Regions from separate parts of the Paenibacillus sp. GM2FR genome, predicted to be linked through region 1. Evidence: riboswitches for the same ligand, from Rfam matches in the RefSeq annotation. Region 1 holds a riboswitch; each other region holds the start of a gene.
The links. A riboswitch is a leader RNA that binds a small molecule or an ion and turns the genes downstream of it on or off. The one in region 1 is predicted to bind ZMP and ZTP.

Region 1 (4,158 bases):
ATGAAGTACACGCACTACGCACCGAAGGGTGCGATGTGCGTGGTGCAGGGCCCGCGTGCCGACGCCGTGTCGGCACGCATCGCGGCCGAGCTTGAGGCGGCCGCCCGGCGCGGGGAGGTGACCGGCGTGCTGTCATTCGACGAGCACATCGGTCACTACCGCGCGGACGTTGCCGTCTCGCTCGGCAGCCTGGCCGCGCCGGAGGAGGTGGCCCGCCGTCTGTACGCCGGCCTGCGCCGGTTCGATGACGAAGGCGCGACCTTCATTCTGGCCGAAGCGTGTCCGGAGCAAGGCCTCGGAGCAGCCGTCATGAACCGGCTGTTGAAGGCCGCGGGACACCACATCATCGATGTGAATTGAGCTGCCGAATGAACGCTTTTGGCATCATTTACCCCTTGTCCGCATATGGTGTACAAGACCATGGGACTTGGGGGAATGGGCATGCTGGAGGCGTCTGTCCAATCGGGACAGCTTGCGGCGATTCTGCTGATGGCGGTTGCACTCGGGCTAGACGCATTTTCGCTTGGAATCGGAGTTGGAATGAGAGGCGGTATGCGCTTAGGCCATATGCTGGGCATCAGTTTCATGATCGCGTTGTTTCACATGCTGATGCCGCTGCTGGGTTTATTTGCCGGCCGCTATGTAGGCATGTTACTGGGTCACGTCACAGGGCTTGCGGCCGGAGGGCTGCTGCTTCTGCTCGGCGGGCATATGATGTATAACGCCCTGCGGGGCGGAGAAGGACAGCGAATCCATCCTACCGCATTTTTAGGTATGCTGCTGTTTTCGCTTAGCGTCAGCATCGACTCCTTCTCGGTAGGCGTTTCGCTCGGGATGTTTGTGGATGATGTATTGTTGATCGTGATTTCCTTCGGGATCGTGGGCGGTTTGCTGTCCATTCTCGGCTTGCTGCTTGGCCGTCAGGTAAGCAACAAGCTGGGGGAGTACGGTGAAATGCTGGGCGGGCTGATTTTGGTCATCTTTGGCATGATGTTTATCTTTTGACGTTATATTTGTTACAATAACCCCAAAGAACCTACGAACGGGAGGAATGGGACCGTGAAAAATATACTGTTTGTCTGCACGGGAAATACCTGCCGCAGTCCGATGGCTGAAGGCATGCTGCGCAAGCTTGCCAAACAACGGGGCGTCCCGCTGGAAACGAAGTCCGCCGGTGTCTCGGCCGTGGATGGAATGCCGGTGTCCCATCATGCGGAATCCATACTGCGAGACCAGGATATCCAAGAACGCTTGGTGTCCAAACCATTGACCGCGAACCTGGTGGAGTGGGCAGACCTGATTCTGACGCTGACCCAGTCGCATAAGCAGTATGCGATAAGGCAGTTCCCGCATGCTGCAGACAAGATGCACACTCTGAAAGAGTTTGTTGAGGATGACCGCCGGGTGCTGGATGATCTGCGGGAACAGGATAGTCTGTATGCAGCGCTTGAGCTGGCCAGATCTCTGGGCCGCGATGTCAGCGACCGTGACCGGGAGCGTCTGATTGAGCTGCGACAGCGTATCCCGAGCTTCGATATCTCCGATCCTTTTGGAGGCTCGCGGGAGGAATATGAAGCGACGGCTGCAGAGATTCGGACGGCGTTGTTTCGTCTCTTGGACAAGCTGGAAGCGGATCAGCATAAATAGGGTCGGCTTAGACGGAATCGAAGAGTACATCCGTGCTCAAATGGCTAAAAAAGCCGCTTGCCTTTCACAAGGTATTGCTTTAAGATGAAGGTGAAAAACAAAAGATCCGGTGTAACTGGCGACGAAGTGGATGAAACCACGATGGAGCATCGGAATATACGGCCGGTCGCCTGGGCAAAGAGCATTTGGAGCACAATACGTGCGCCGACTGCTCTTTTTTCGTCTTTTGCGTGGAGTTTGGGTTATAATGAAACAAGCTAAAACGCAAAAGCGAACATACGAGGGGGTTTTTCATAGATGAAAATTGCATTGGGTACGGATCATGCCGGCATTCGTCTGAAAGAGGAAATCGTGGAAGTCATTCGGGGTCTTGGACACGAGGTGGAGGATCTGGGCTGCGGCTGTTCCGATTCCGTGGATTATCCCGATTATGCCCTACCGGTGTGCGAGAAGGTCGTCTCGGGTGAAGCGGATCGCGGCATTCTAATCTGCGGCACGGGCATCGGCATGAGCATTGCGGCCAACAAGGTGCCGGGTATTCGCTGCGCGCTGACCCATGATGTGTTCTCAGCCAAAGCGACTCGCGAGCATAACGACAGTAACGTGATTGCGCTGGGTGAGCGTGTCGTCGGTCCCGGACTTGCCGCCGAAATCGTCAGCGCATGGCTGACAACGGATTTCAGTCATGGCGAGCGCCATGTCGGCCGCGTGAACAAGATCAAGGCCATCGAGGAGCGTTACCTGAAGAATGAATCGCGATAGGTGAACGCGCGCGTAAAGCAGCTGCGGCTATCGTGATAGGGGAATGAAGCATCTTCTGTGAAAAAATCATCGGGAGGACTGTGACATGACGGATATCTCCAAGGTTTCCTTGAACGAACAGACAGCGCGTATTGTCCGCGAACTGGCCGAAGCGGCCGTCTTAGGCCCTGGTAAAGTGCTGGTCATCGGAGCCAGTACCAGTGAAGTGGTCGGACGACGGATCGGTACAGGAGGCGCTTTAGAAACGGCTCAGCAGCTCCTTCAGGGCATTGCCGAGGTTCAAACGGAATTCGGTTTTGCTGTGGCCTATCAATGCTGTGAGCATCTGAACCGTGCGCTTGTCATGGAACGCGAGCTGCTTGAGCGGCTGGGCTTGACGGAAGTGGCGGCTGTTCCCATTCCGGGAGCGGGCGGGTCGATGGCTTCCGCAGCTTACCGCAGCATGAAGGAGCCTTGCCTTGCGGAATCGATTGAAGCCCATGCGGGTGTCGATATCGGCGAGACGCTGATCGGCATGCATTTGCGGAGAGTGGCGGTTCCGTTCAGGCCGAGCGAGCGTTATATCGGAGAGGCGCGCGTAACCGCGGCTTATACCCGCCCGAAGCTGATTGGCGGAGAACGCGCGGTGTACCGGCTTGAGCAGAGGGATGATTCCACGCTGTGCGATTGATTCGAATGAGAACTCGCTTTTTTAATGATGACAACTTGTAGTTTTGAATTTGCAAGAAAAAATAATGATTGATTATGGGAGGATATGAACATGATGGAACATTTGCGGAAGAGTGACCCGGCTGTATTGGAAGCGATGGATTTGGAGCTGAAGCGTCAACGCAGCAACATTGAACTGATTGCCTCTGAGAATATTGTCAGCGAAGCGGTTATGGAAGCCATGGGGACCGTTCTGACGAATAAATATGCGGAAGGCTACCCTGGCAAACGCTATTACGGTGGCTGTGAGCGTGTGGATATCGTGGAAGATATCGCCCGTGACCGTGCCAAAGAACTGTTCGGAGCCGAGCATGCCAACGTTCAGCCGCACTCCGGTGCCCAAGCGAACATGGCGGTATATTTGGCAGCCCTGAAACCTGGAGATACCGTGCTCGGCATGAACCTGGCCCATGGCGGCCATTTGACTCACGGAAGCCCGGTTAACGCTTCCGGCCTTCTGTACAATTTCGTTGCCTACGGCGTGCAAGAAGACACGTTCCTTATCGATTACGACGAAGTCCGCAAAGCGGCATTCAAGCATCGCCCTCGCCTGATCGTGGCGGGTGCAAGTGCATACCCTCGCATCATTGATTTTGAAAAGCTTGCTGCCATCGCGAACGATGTTGGTGCGTTGTTTATGGTCGATATGGCCCATATTGCAGGTCTCGTTGCGGCAGGACTTCATCCGAATCCGGTTCCGCATGCCCATTTTGTAACGACAACGACGCATAAGACGCTTCGCGGACCTCGAGGCGGTATGATTTTGTGCAAAAAAGCTTGGGCGCAAGCGATCGATAAAGCGGTATTCCCCGGCTCCCAAGGCGGCCCACTCATGCATGTCATTGCTTCCAAGGCCGTTGCGCTTGGCGAAGCATTGGATCCGTCCTTCAAGACGTATGCAGAGAACGTCGTAAAGAACGCGAAAGTGCTGGCCGATACCCTGATCGAGGAAGGTCTGAACATCGTATCCGGCGGAACCGATAACCACCTGATGCTTGTGGACACCCGTAATCTGGACATCACCGGTAAAGACGCGGAGAA
Region 2 (4,158 bases), on a different contig from region 1:
AGAGAAGCGGCGTCCGACTATCCCCGAGCGCTCTGAGCAGGTTAGCCAGCAAGTTGAACAGAACGGCTGCGCCAACGCCCCAGTTAATGACGATTAAATACGAATAAGCATCATCCAAAATTTCTGCCGGCGTATTCATCATGACGAGGACGGGCTTCGTAAATATGACACTCACAATGGTGAGGAAAACCGTGAATACAAGACTAATCCATATACTCGTTCCCACGCTTTTGCGAACGCCCGCGATATCCTTGGCGCCAAAGCGCTGCGCCGTTATGATGGACAAACCTGCCGTCAAGCCTTGGGCAAAGCCAATGACAAAAAACAAAATACTGCCTGTCGAGCCAACGGCCGCAAGAGCGTTCACACCAATGGTCCGTCCCACGATCAGGGTATCCGCCATATTATAAAATTGTTGAAAAATATTTCCGATCAAAAGCGGGATCGTAAACATAATGATCAGCCTGATCGGACTTCCTTGCGTCATGTCTCTCATGTAGATTCTCCTATGCCGTCATAAACGTTCCTCTATATATTTATTGGGTATGATCATGCTTTAAACCGTGCCTATAAAGCATCGCATTGAAAACATTATAATGGGTGAGGGTCGTTTGTATTCTTGTGTATCTTATCACGAAAGAACATAAATTTCTGCATATTTATCATCAAAACCTAAACGAAAACAAGACATGATGATCAGGACGGTTCATACCCGTTCTAATCCACGAAATAACGTCAATGAAAAAAGATCAACCGGTTAATCGGTTGATCTTTTTTTATATGATCATGGAAGCACCATCCTAAGAATCAAGAACGATTATGCTTCTTCAACAGCAAGCTTATCCAAAGCCTGCTTCGCACGCGAACGCGCTTCTTCCACTGCGCCGGCGGTTGACAACGCTACTGCGACCCGTCTTCCGACCTTGGTCACCGGTTTCCCAAAAATGCGCAGCTGCGTATTCGGAACAGCCAGTGCTTGCTCGGCGCCGGTAATTGTGTAACTCTCCAGCTCTCGCGCCGCTTTCAGCGGACGGCTGGCTCCCGGCGTTATCAATTCGATCTCCGGGATCGGAAACCCTAGAATGGCGCGGACGTGAAGCGCGAATTCTGATAAATTTTGCGTGACCAGCGTAACCAATCCGGTATCATGCGGTCGCGGAGATACCTCGCTAAAATACACTTTATCCTCGGCCAGGAACAATTCAACACCAAACAATCCATAACCGCCAAGCTCGTCGGTAATCGTCCTTGCAATATATTTAGCTTCCTCGATCTGCTCTTCGGACATGTCGTGCGGCTGCCAGGATTCGATATAGTCCCCGCTCTCCTGAATATGCCCGATTGGAGCACAGAAGTTTGTTCCATTGACGGAGCGGACGGTCAGAAGCGTGATCTCCGATTGGAACGTAATGAATTCTTCAATGATCACTCTTCCGTTCTGTACACGACCGCCTTCCATGGCGATGTTCCAGCAGGGCTCAATATCCCCTTCGGAGCGACATACACTCTGGCCTTTGCCAGAGGAACTCATCAGAGGTTTAATCACGCACGGGAACCCCATGTCCAGGACAGCCTGTTTAAATTCCTCATACGTATCGGCAAATCGGTAGTCTGCAGTAGGAAGTCCCAACGCCTCTGAAGCTAACCGGCGAATCCCTTCACGGTCCATCGTAAGCTTCGCAGCTCTGGCAGTAGGTATAACCCGATACCCCTCTTCCTCCAGTTTAACCAGCTCCGAGGTAGCCAGTGCCTCGATTTCGGGCACGATCAGGTCCGGTTTCTCCTGCTCAATAATTGCGCGCAATCTCTCCCCATCCAGCATATCGATGACATAGCTATGATCGGCAACATGCATGGCAGGAGCGTCGGCATAACGATCGACGGCTACGGTTTCAACCCCCAATCTCTGGGCCTCAATGATGACTTCTTTCCCCAGTTCTCCCGAACCTAGCAGCAGTATTTTCTTCGTTTTTAACATCGTGGTTTTATCCCCTTTTCGTAGTTTCAGAGACTTATAAAAGCAGAAGATAATAAAGAGGTAAGGGAAATAAACTCCCTTACCTCTGCCCAGGCGTACGGCCGTCGTCATCTATGTGCTCCCTCATGGTCCCCCATGCTACGCCAGTCACACATAAACCTATACATTGTTATTTAAATCATACTGAATCTTCCCGCTAATTGCAATATCACCCGAGGCGACATTAGGATTTAGACTTCAGCATATCGATTGCATCCTTCAGCGATTGTGAAAGCCACTTCTTGGGGTGAATGACCAGCTGAATATCCAAACGAATGTCAGAATGCGCAAAGGGAAGAATCGCAAGCTCACCACGCTTGATTTCCTCCTCTGCTACCATCCTCGGCAATAATGAGATACCCGTACCGGACATCACATATCTCTTGATTGCCTCGGGATTGCCCAATTCCAGCCCTATTCGCATTGGAACTCCGCTGGCACGCAGCACCTTTTCCAACATCATGCGGTAATTACAACTATCCTCGGGCATAATCCATTCGGCATCAGCCAGATGTTCTAGCTCTATGACCGGTTCAACATGAAGCGGATGAGCCGGATGGGCAATCAGCAGGAGGGGCTCTTCCCGAACGGGGATCCAATTCAAGGAGGAATCCTCCGGTTTTTCATCCAAAATAAGACCGAGATCGTACTCGCCTTCTCTCACCTTACTGATGATGTTATCTTCACGATCCGGTTGTAAACGGATGACAAGATCCTCATGCCTTAGTTTCAGTTGGTGAATGACGGACGGAAGAAAATAAGCGGCCAACGAGTCTATCGTTCCGATCGATAAGGTGCCTCCGCCTTGCTTGGTCAGCTTTTCCTTCGACTGCTGAAACAGATCCAGCATTTGAACGGCATACTTGAACAGCTCCTCACCCGACTTCGTCAGACGCAAGCCTCTGCCATACCGCTCAAACAGCTTGACGCCGTATTCCTTCTCCAGCTTCTGAATTTGGGTGGTTACGCTGGATTGGGCATAACCCAACTCATCCGCGGCTTTTGTAAAGCTCTGGCGAATCGCAACCTCCCTGAAGGTTTGCAGGTAGATAAGTTCCATCACTCTCTCCTTATCAATAATATTGATAATAACTATCTATTATTATAGATAACGCCGATCTTAATTCCCATGATAAAGTATAGCCATCATTCATGAATTGGAGGAAAGATTATGCTGACTCAGCAAGAACTGCATGGCATTTATGTTCCTGTGATCACTCCCTTTTCACAGGATTACGAACTGGATCGTCCGTCTTATCAACGTTATTTAAAGAATTTGTTATCATATGATATTCAGGGATTGGTCATCAACGGAACGACCGGTGAAGCGCCGACCGTAGCTTGGGAGGAAGTCGTGCAGGTTGTGGAGGAAACGCGTGGGAGTCTGGACGGACGGCTATTGCCGCTCATCATAGGTACGGGTACGAATGATACGGTGTCCAGTATGAAACGAACGGAACTGGCAGGTCATATCGGTGCTGATGCGGTATTGGTGGTCACGCCGTATTACAGTCGTCCTTCGATCGATGGTATCCTGCAGCATTTCCGAAAGGTGGCCGAGGTCGGGATCCCGGTTATTCTGTATGAGGTTCCTTCGCGTACTGGAATCCGGTTACCGGTTGATGCCGTAAGAAGAATCATGGAGATCCCCGGGGTGATCGGGGTGAAAGACAGCACCGAGAGTACGGAGCTTACGAGAAGTTTATCCCAATACGATACAAAGCCCGTTCTATGCGGCAACGATGTCCTCTTTCATGAGATGCTGTGTCATGGAGCTTCTGGGGGAATTCTGGCATCGGCTAATGTGAATACCGAGGCTTTCATTCGGGTGTTTCAATTAGCTGCCCAGGGAGATTACTACCGATCCGAAATGGAGTTTGAAGTCCTGCTTCCCTACATTCATAAGCTGTTCGAAGAATCCAATCCCGCTCCGCTAAAATGGCTGCTTGCCCAGCAAGGCCTGATCTCATCGGATACCCTTCGTCTGCCTATGGGGCCCATTACGGAAAAGCTTAAGCTATCTTTAGATCACGCAATTCAACAACTGACAAACACCGACTTCTCGGTGTAACCTGCTTTCTCCTCGAGAACGGCTAGGCGTACTCGCTGCCTATCCATTCTTAAGCTGAAAGATTCATGTT
Region 3 (4,158 bases), on a different contig from region 1:
GCCTGCTCCATCCCTCATCCCGGGTGTTCCCGGTATACATCAAATACAGTATGTCGTCTTTCACGATCCCACTTCCCGAATAGGCGCCATATGCGTCAAACGAGTGCCCGGGCTCAATGGCAATGCCTTTGTTTTGCCAGTGCACCAAGTCCTTGGAGGAGGTGTGGTACCAGTATTTCAAGCCGTGAAACGTACCCAGCGGAAACCATTGATAAAACAAGTGATATTCCCCGTTATAATAAGAAAATCCGTTGGGGTCATTCAACAAGCCCATGATGGGCTGTATGTGAAACCTCTGCCTCCATTCGCTTTGTTTTGCTTGCTCCTTTAAGGAGGAAATCTCTTCGGGAGAGGCCTGATCCAGGCGTCGGTATTTCCGTTCTCTGTCCATGTCTCTTCTCCTTGTAAATGGGCTTTCTAATAGCAACAAACGGATCATGCTGTGCGTGAACACCAGCCTGATTCACTTGCAGTGGAACCGGTTCCAATTCGAGGTAAAAATAATGAACTCAGCTCCAATACCAGGCAAAAACAGTATTGGAACCGGTTCCGTTTTTTTTCAGTATAAAATACCTAATTTAGATTGTCAACGCTTTCCCGATGAATCATATCGCAATTCATGACCGTCAGGAAATCCACAGGCTCGTCGTTGACCAGCTTTATAATATGCTGAGCTGCGAGGTGGCCCGCTTGGGAATATCCATATTTAACGGTTGTCAATCCGGGATGAATCACTTCGGTTACGTCGTATCCGCCAAAGCCGGTAACGGAGAGTTCGTTGGGAATATGAATGCCTCTCATGTGCGCCGCTTTCATCACGCCCAGCGCAATGTTGTCAGTAGCGCAGACCACCGCAGTAGGCATCGTTCGGTTTTGCTCAAAAATAGCCAAAGCCTCCGCAACTCCATCCGCCATCTTAAATCCACTTTCATAGAAAATCGCTTCCACCCCGTCATACTCGCTTAACGCCTTCAGAAACCCTTCTTTCCGCTGAACTCCGACAGCAACGTCTTTTTCCGTCACACCGATATAAGCTATATGACGGTGTCCCTTGGACAGCACATATCGGCCCATGTCATAGCCTGCGGCATGGTCGTTATAAATCATGCTGTGGACCTCCTTATGCTGTTGTCCGAGCAGAATGACGGGAATGCTGATCTCTTTAATCGCGGCAAGATGTGTTTCCGTCACCTGGGTGGCGAATAAAATGATGCCAGATATTTTTTGCCTAGCGAGATCATACAGCGCTTCTATCTCCCTGGATAAATCCTGGCTTGCATTGATGATGAGAAGCTGATAACCGTGTTTCCTTAATTCTTCATCCATGCCGGCAACGGTCTGCGATGCCGAGAATGAATCCAGACGCGGCACAATGGTGCCGATCATGTTGGTTTTTTTCGCTTTCAAGCTCTGTGCGAACGAATTCGGAATATAGCCGGTTTCCTGAATGACCAGCTCAATCTTTTGGCGTGTCGCATGACTGACGGAACCTCCGTTTAAGAAACGGGAGACCGTGCTTTTGGCAACTCCGGCTTTTTTGGCAATATCTGCAATCGTGTTCTTCATTCGGTTCTCCCGGGAGCCGTTTGCGGCGCTGCACCGAACGGATAAACCTCCGCAGCTCCTTGCTCCGCCACACAACAGGCAATGATTCGTTTGTGCATGAATCTCTCCCCTTCGATTTCACTTTTTCCTAACTATAACATGACGTCTGGGCATCCGTGAAATGCAGACTTCACCCCGAGCCTTTGATGGGCAATACTTTTCTGCGTTCCAGACTCTAGCGGGGAACGAAGCGATTCAAAGGGGGATTCTCCATGCAAATCCCCTTTCGGGACGCGTAAATGAACCGTGCCTTATCCCGTTATTACATGGTTACTGTTAGGCTTGCACGGTTCGCTCAGCCGATTCGACGGTATGCTTCAGCAATGTAGCAATCGTAACGGGGCCAACACCGGCAGGTACTGGTGTAATTGCGGATGCCAACTTCGCGCAGGCTTCGTAATCGCAGTCGCCGATATTGCCTGGATTATAGCCGGCATCCAATACGACGGCTCCCGGCTTGATCCAGTCCCCTTGAATGAAATTAGGCTTGCCTACGGCCGCAACCACGATATCCCCCTGGAACACAATCTCCCCAAGGTTCTTCGTTCTCGAGTGGCAGATCGTAACGGTAGCATTGCGATTAAGCAGCATCATCGATACCGGCTTACCCAGAATCGGACTGCGTCCGACCACCACGGCATGCTTCCCTTCGATCGGCAGATCATAATAATCCATAATCGCAATAATCGCGGCAGGCGTACAAGACGGGTAATCGGCAAAACCAAACGCATTTTGCGAGAAACCAAGCGTGGTCACTCCATCCACGTCTTTTTCAATATCAATAGAATCAAAAGCCGCCCGTTCATCGATATGATGCGGAACCGGATGCTGCAGCAGAATGCCGTGGACATTCGGATCCTCGTTCAGCTCTTGGATCGCGGCAATCAGCTCTGCTGTCGTTGTTGACGTCTCCAGTACCACTTTCTTGGATATGATGCCAAGCCGCTCGCAAGCATTTCCCTTCATCCGCACATAGGTCGCCGAGGCAGGATCATCGCCAACCAGAATCGTTGCCAGACAAGGCGTTACCCCTTGCTGCTTCAATTCCTGTACCTTTACGGCCAGCTTGGCCTTGATATCGTCGGATACCTTTTTTCCATCCAAAATTACGGGTTCCTTACTCATGCTAATCCGCTCCTTCGCCATTGTATTTAAAAAACATAAAGAGGCAAGGCGACTTCATCGTCTCCTTACCTCTTGCCCAGGCGTACGGCATATGATCCTATGTGCTCCCTCTTGGTACCCCAAGCTACGCCAGTAACACATAGATAACTTTTTTTAATATACCACGACTTTGGACATCGCGCTACCGATGACGAAACTGACCATTTTAAATCGTAATCTTTTTGATTAATTTAGGGGAATCACGTATGTTGCTGATGGTACAAGCATAGAATGTCCTAAGATCAAATCGCTCCAGGAGGCCCAAATGAAATATCCGGTAATCTTCAGAATGCTGCCCTTCATTATTCCGCTTGTCTTCGTGATTCCGGTCTTGACGATATGGCTGCAGAAGGATTTAAGTCTACTCTCAAGCCATGACATACAGCAGGTAAAAACCATTTTTACGGGTATTTTCCTTGAGGCACTTCCGTTTGTGCTGCTTGGGGTGCTAATTTCGTCCCTCCTGCAAATGTTCGTCAAAGAACAGTGGGTGCGTCGTATCACGCCCAAAAATCCGGTCGTCGGCGTCCTGTTCGCTTCCATGCTGGGGATCATGTTTCCCATATGTGAATGCGGTATGATCCCGGTCGTCCGAAGGTTGATGCTCAAGGGGATGCCTGCCTACATCGCCGTAACCTTTATCCTCAGCGGTCCCATCCTGAACCCCATTGTGTTCGCTGCAACGATCATGGCCTTCCGTTCGCATCCCGAAGTGACGATCGGCCGGATGGGACTGGCTTTTGCAGTCGCGGTGACGGTAGGTTTGCTCGTCTATGTTTTTTCAAGGAGCAACCCGCTCAAGCGTTCTTTTCAAGAGTTTTCCGAACGTGATTCCGCCAATGGCGGACGCAAGCTGCATGAGCATCCCAAAACATGGAGAAGCATGTTTGTCCACGCCGGAGACGAATTGATTGAGATGGGCAAATACCTGGTTCTTGGCGCATTCCTGACGGCCTGCATCCAATCCTTCATTCCAAGGGAGGAGCTGCTGGCATTGGGGAGCGGTCCCGCCGCCTCTTACTTGTTCATGATGGGGTTTGCTTTCATCCTATCCCTCTGCTCGACTTCGGATGCCTTTGTGGCATCGGCGTTCACGCATACCTTTACCGTAGGCCCGCTTGTTTCCTTCCTGGTGCTCGGCCCGATGCTGGATTTCAAAAGCCTGCTCATGCTGTCGGCTACCTTCAAAACCAAATTTGTGATCGGTTTAAGCCTGCTGGTGATGACGCTCGTATTTATCGGCTCTGTAGCCGTTGACGCTCTATTAGGTGGTTAGCTGGCGAGAGAAGGAAGATTTGCGAAAAACGAAGAGGAGATTACCGGGACCGTTCAGACTCACCAGGTACCCGTTGAGATTGGAGGTGATTGGGACCATGAAGTCCAGTTTGA

Region 2: linked by a shared signal. The riboswitch ahead of purT (phosphoribosylglycinamide formyltransferase 2) and the one ahead of rpiB (ribose 5-phosphate isomerase B) in region 1 are both predicted to bind ZMP and ZTP.
Region 3: linked by a shared signal. The riboswitch ahead of PAEVO_RS12400 (bifunctional 5,10-methylenetetrahydrofolate dehydrogenase/5,10-methenyltetrahydrofolate cyclohydrolase) and the one ahead of rpiB (ribose 5-phosphate isomerase B) in region 1 are both predicted to bind ZMP and ZTP.

What each region holds. Positions count from the first base shown of each region.
Region 1 is NZ_MKZM01000011.1:151,543-155,700, reverse strand. Features, by position in the region: gene PAEVO_RS29080 (L-threonylcarbamoyladenylate synthase) at 1-360, shown strand, start outside; gene PAEVO_RS29075 (manganese efflux pump MntP) at 442-1,005, shown strand; gene PAEVO_RS29070 (low molecular weight protein arginine phosphatase) at 1,060-1,647, shown strand; ZMP/ZTP riboswitch at 1,749-1,830, shown strand; gene rpiB (ribose 5-phosphate isomerase B) at 1,945-2,409, shown strand; gene PAEVO_RS29060 (TIGR01440 family protein) at 2,495-3,079, shown strand; gene PAEVO_RS29055 (serine hydroxymethyltransferase) at 3,170-4,158, shown strand, end outside.
Region 2 is NZ_MKZM01000008.1:2,589,730-2,593,887, forward strand. Features, by position in the region: gene PAEVO_RS11580 (MATE family efflux transporter) at 1-496, opposite strand, end outside; gene purT (phosphoribosylglycinamide formyltransferase 2) at 818-1,978, opposite strand; ZMP/ZTP riboswitch at 2,059-2,139, opposite strand; gene PAEVO_RS11590 (LysR family transcriptional regulator) at 2,202-3,077, opposite strand; gene dapA (4-hydroxy-tetrahydrodipicolinate synthase) at 3,189-4,088, shown strand.
Region 3 is NZ_MKZM01000008.1:2,793,424-2,797,581, forward strand. Features, by position in the region: gene PAEVO_RS12390 (glycoside hydrolase family 32 protein) at 1-391, opposite strand, end outside; gene PAEVO_RS12395 (LacI family DNA-binding transcriptional regulator) at 574-1,566, opposite strand; gene PAEVO_RS12400 (bifunctional 5,10-methylenetetrahydrofolate dehydrogenase/5,10-methenyltetrahydrofolate cyclohydrolase) at 1,882-2,730, opposite strand; ZMP/ZTP riboswitch at 2,798-2,877, opposite strand; gene PAEVO_RS12405 (permease) at 3,035-4,045, shown strand; gene PAEVO_RS12410 (TIGR03943 family putative permease subunit) at 4,143-4,158, shown strand, end outside.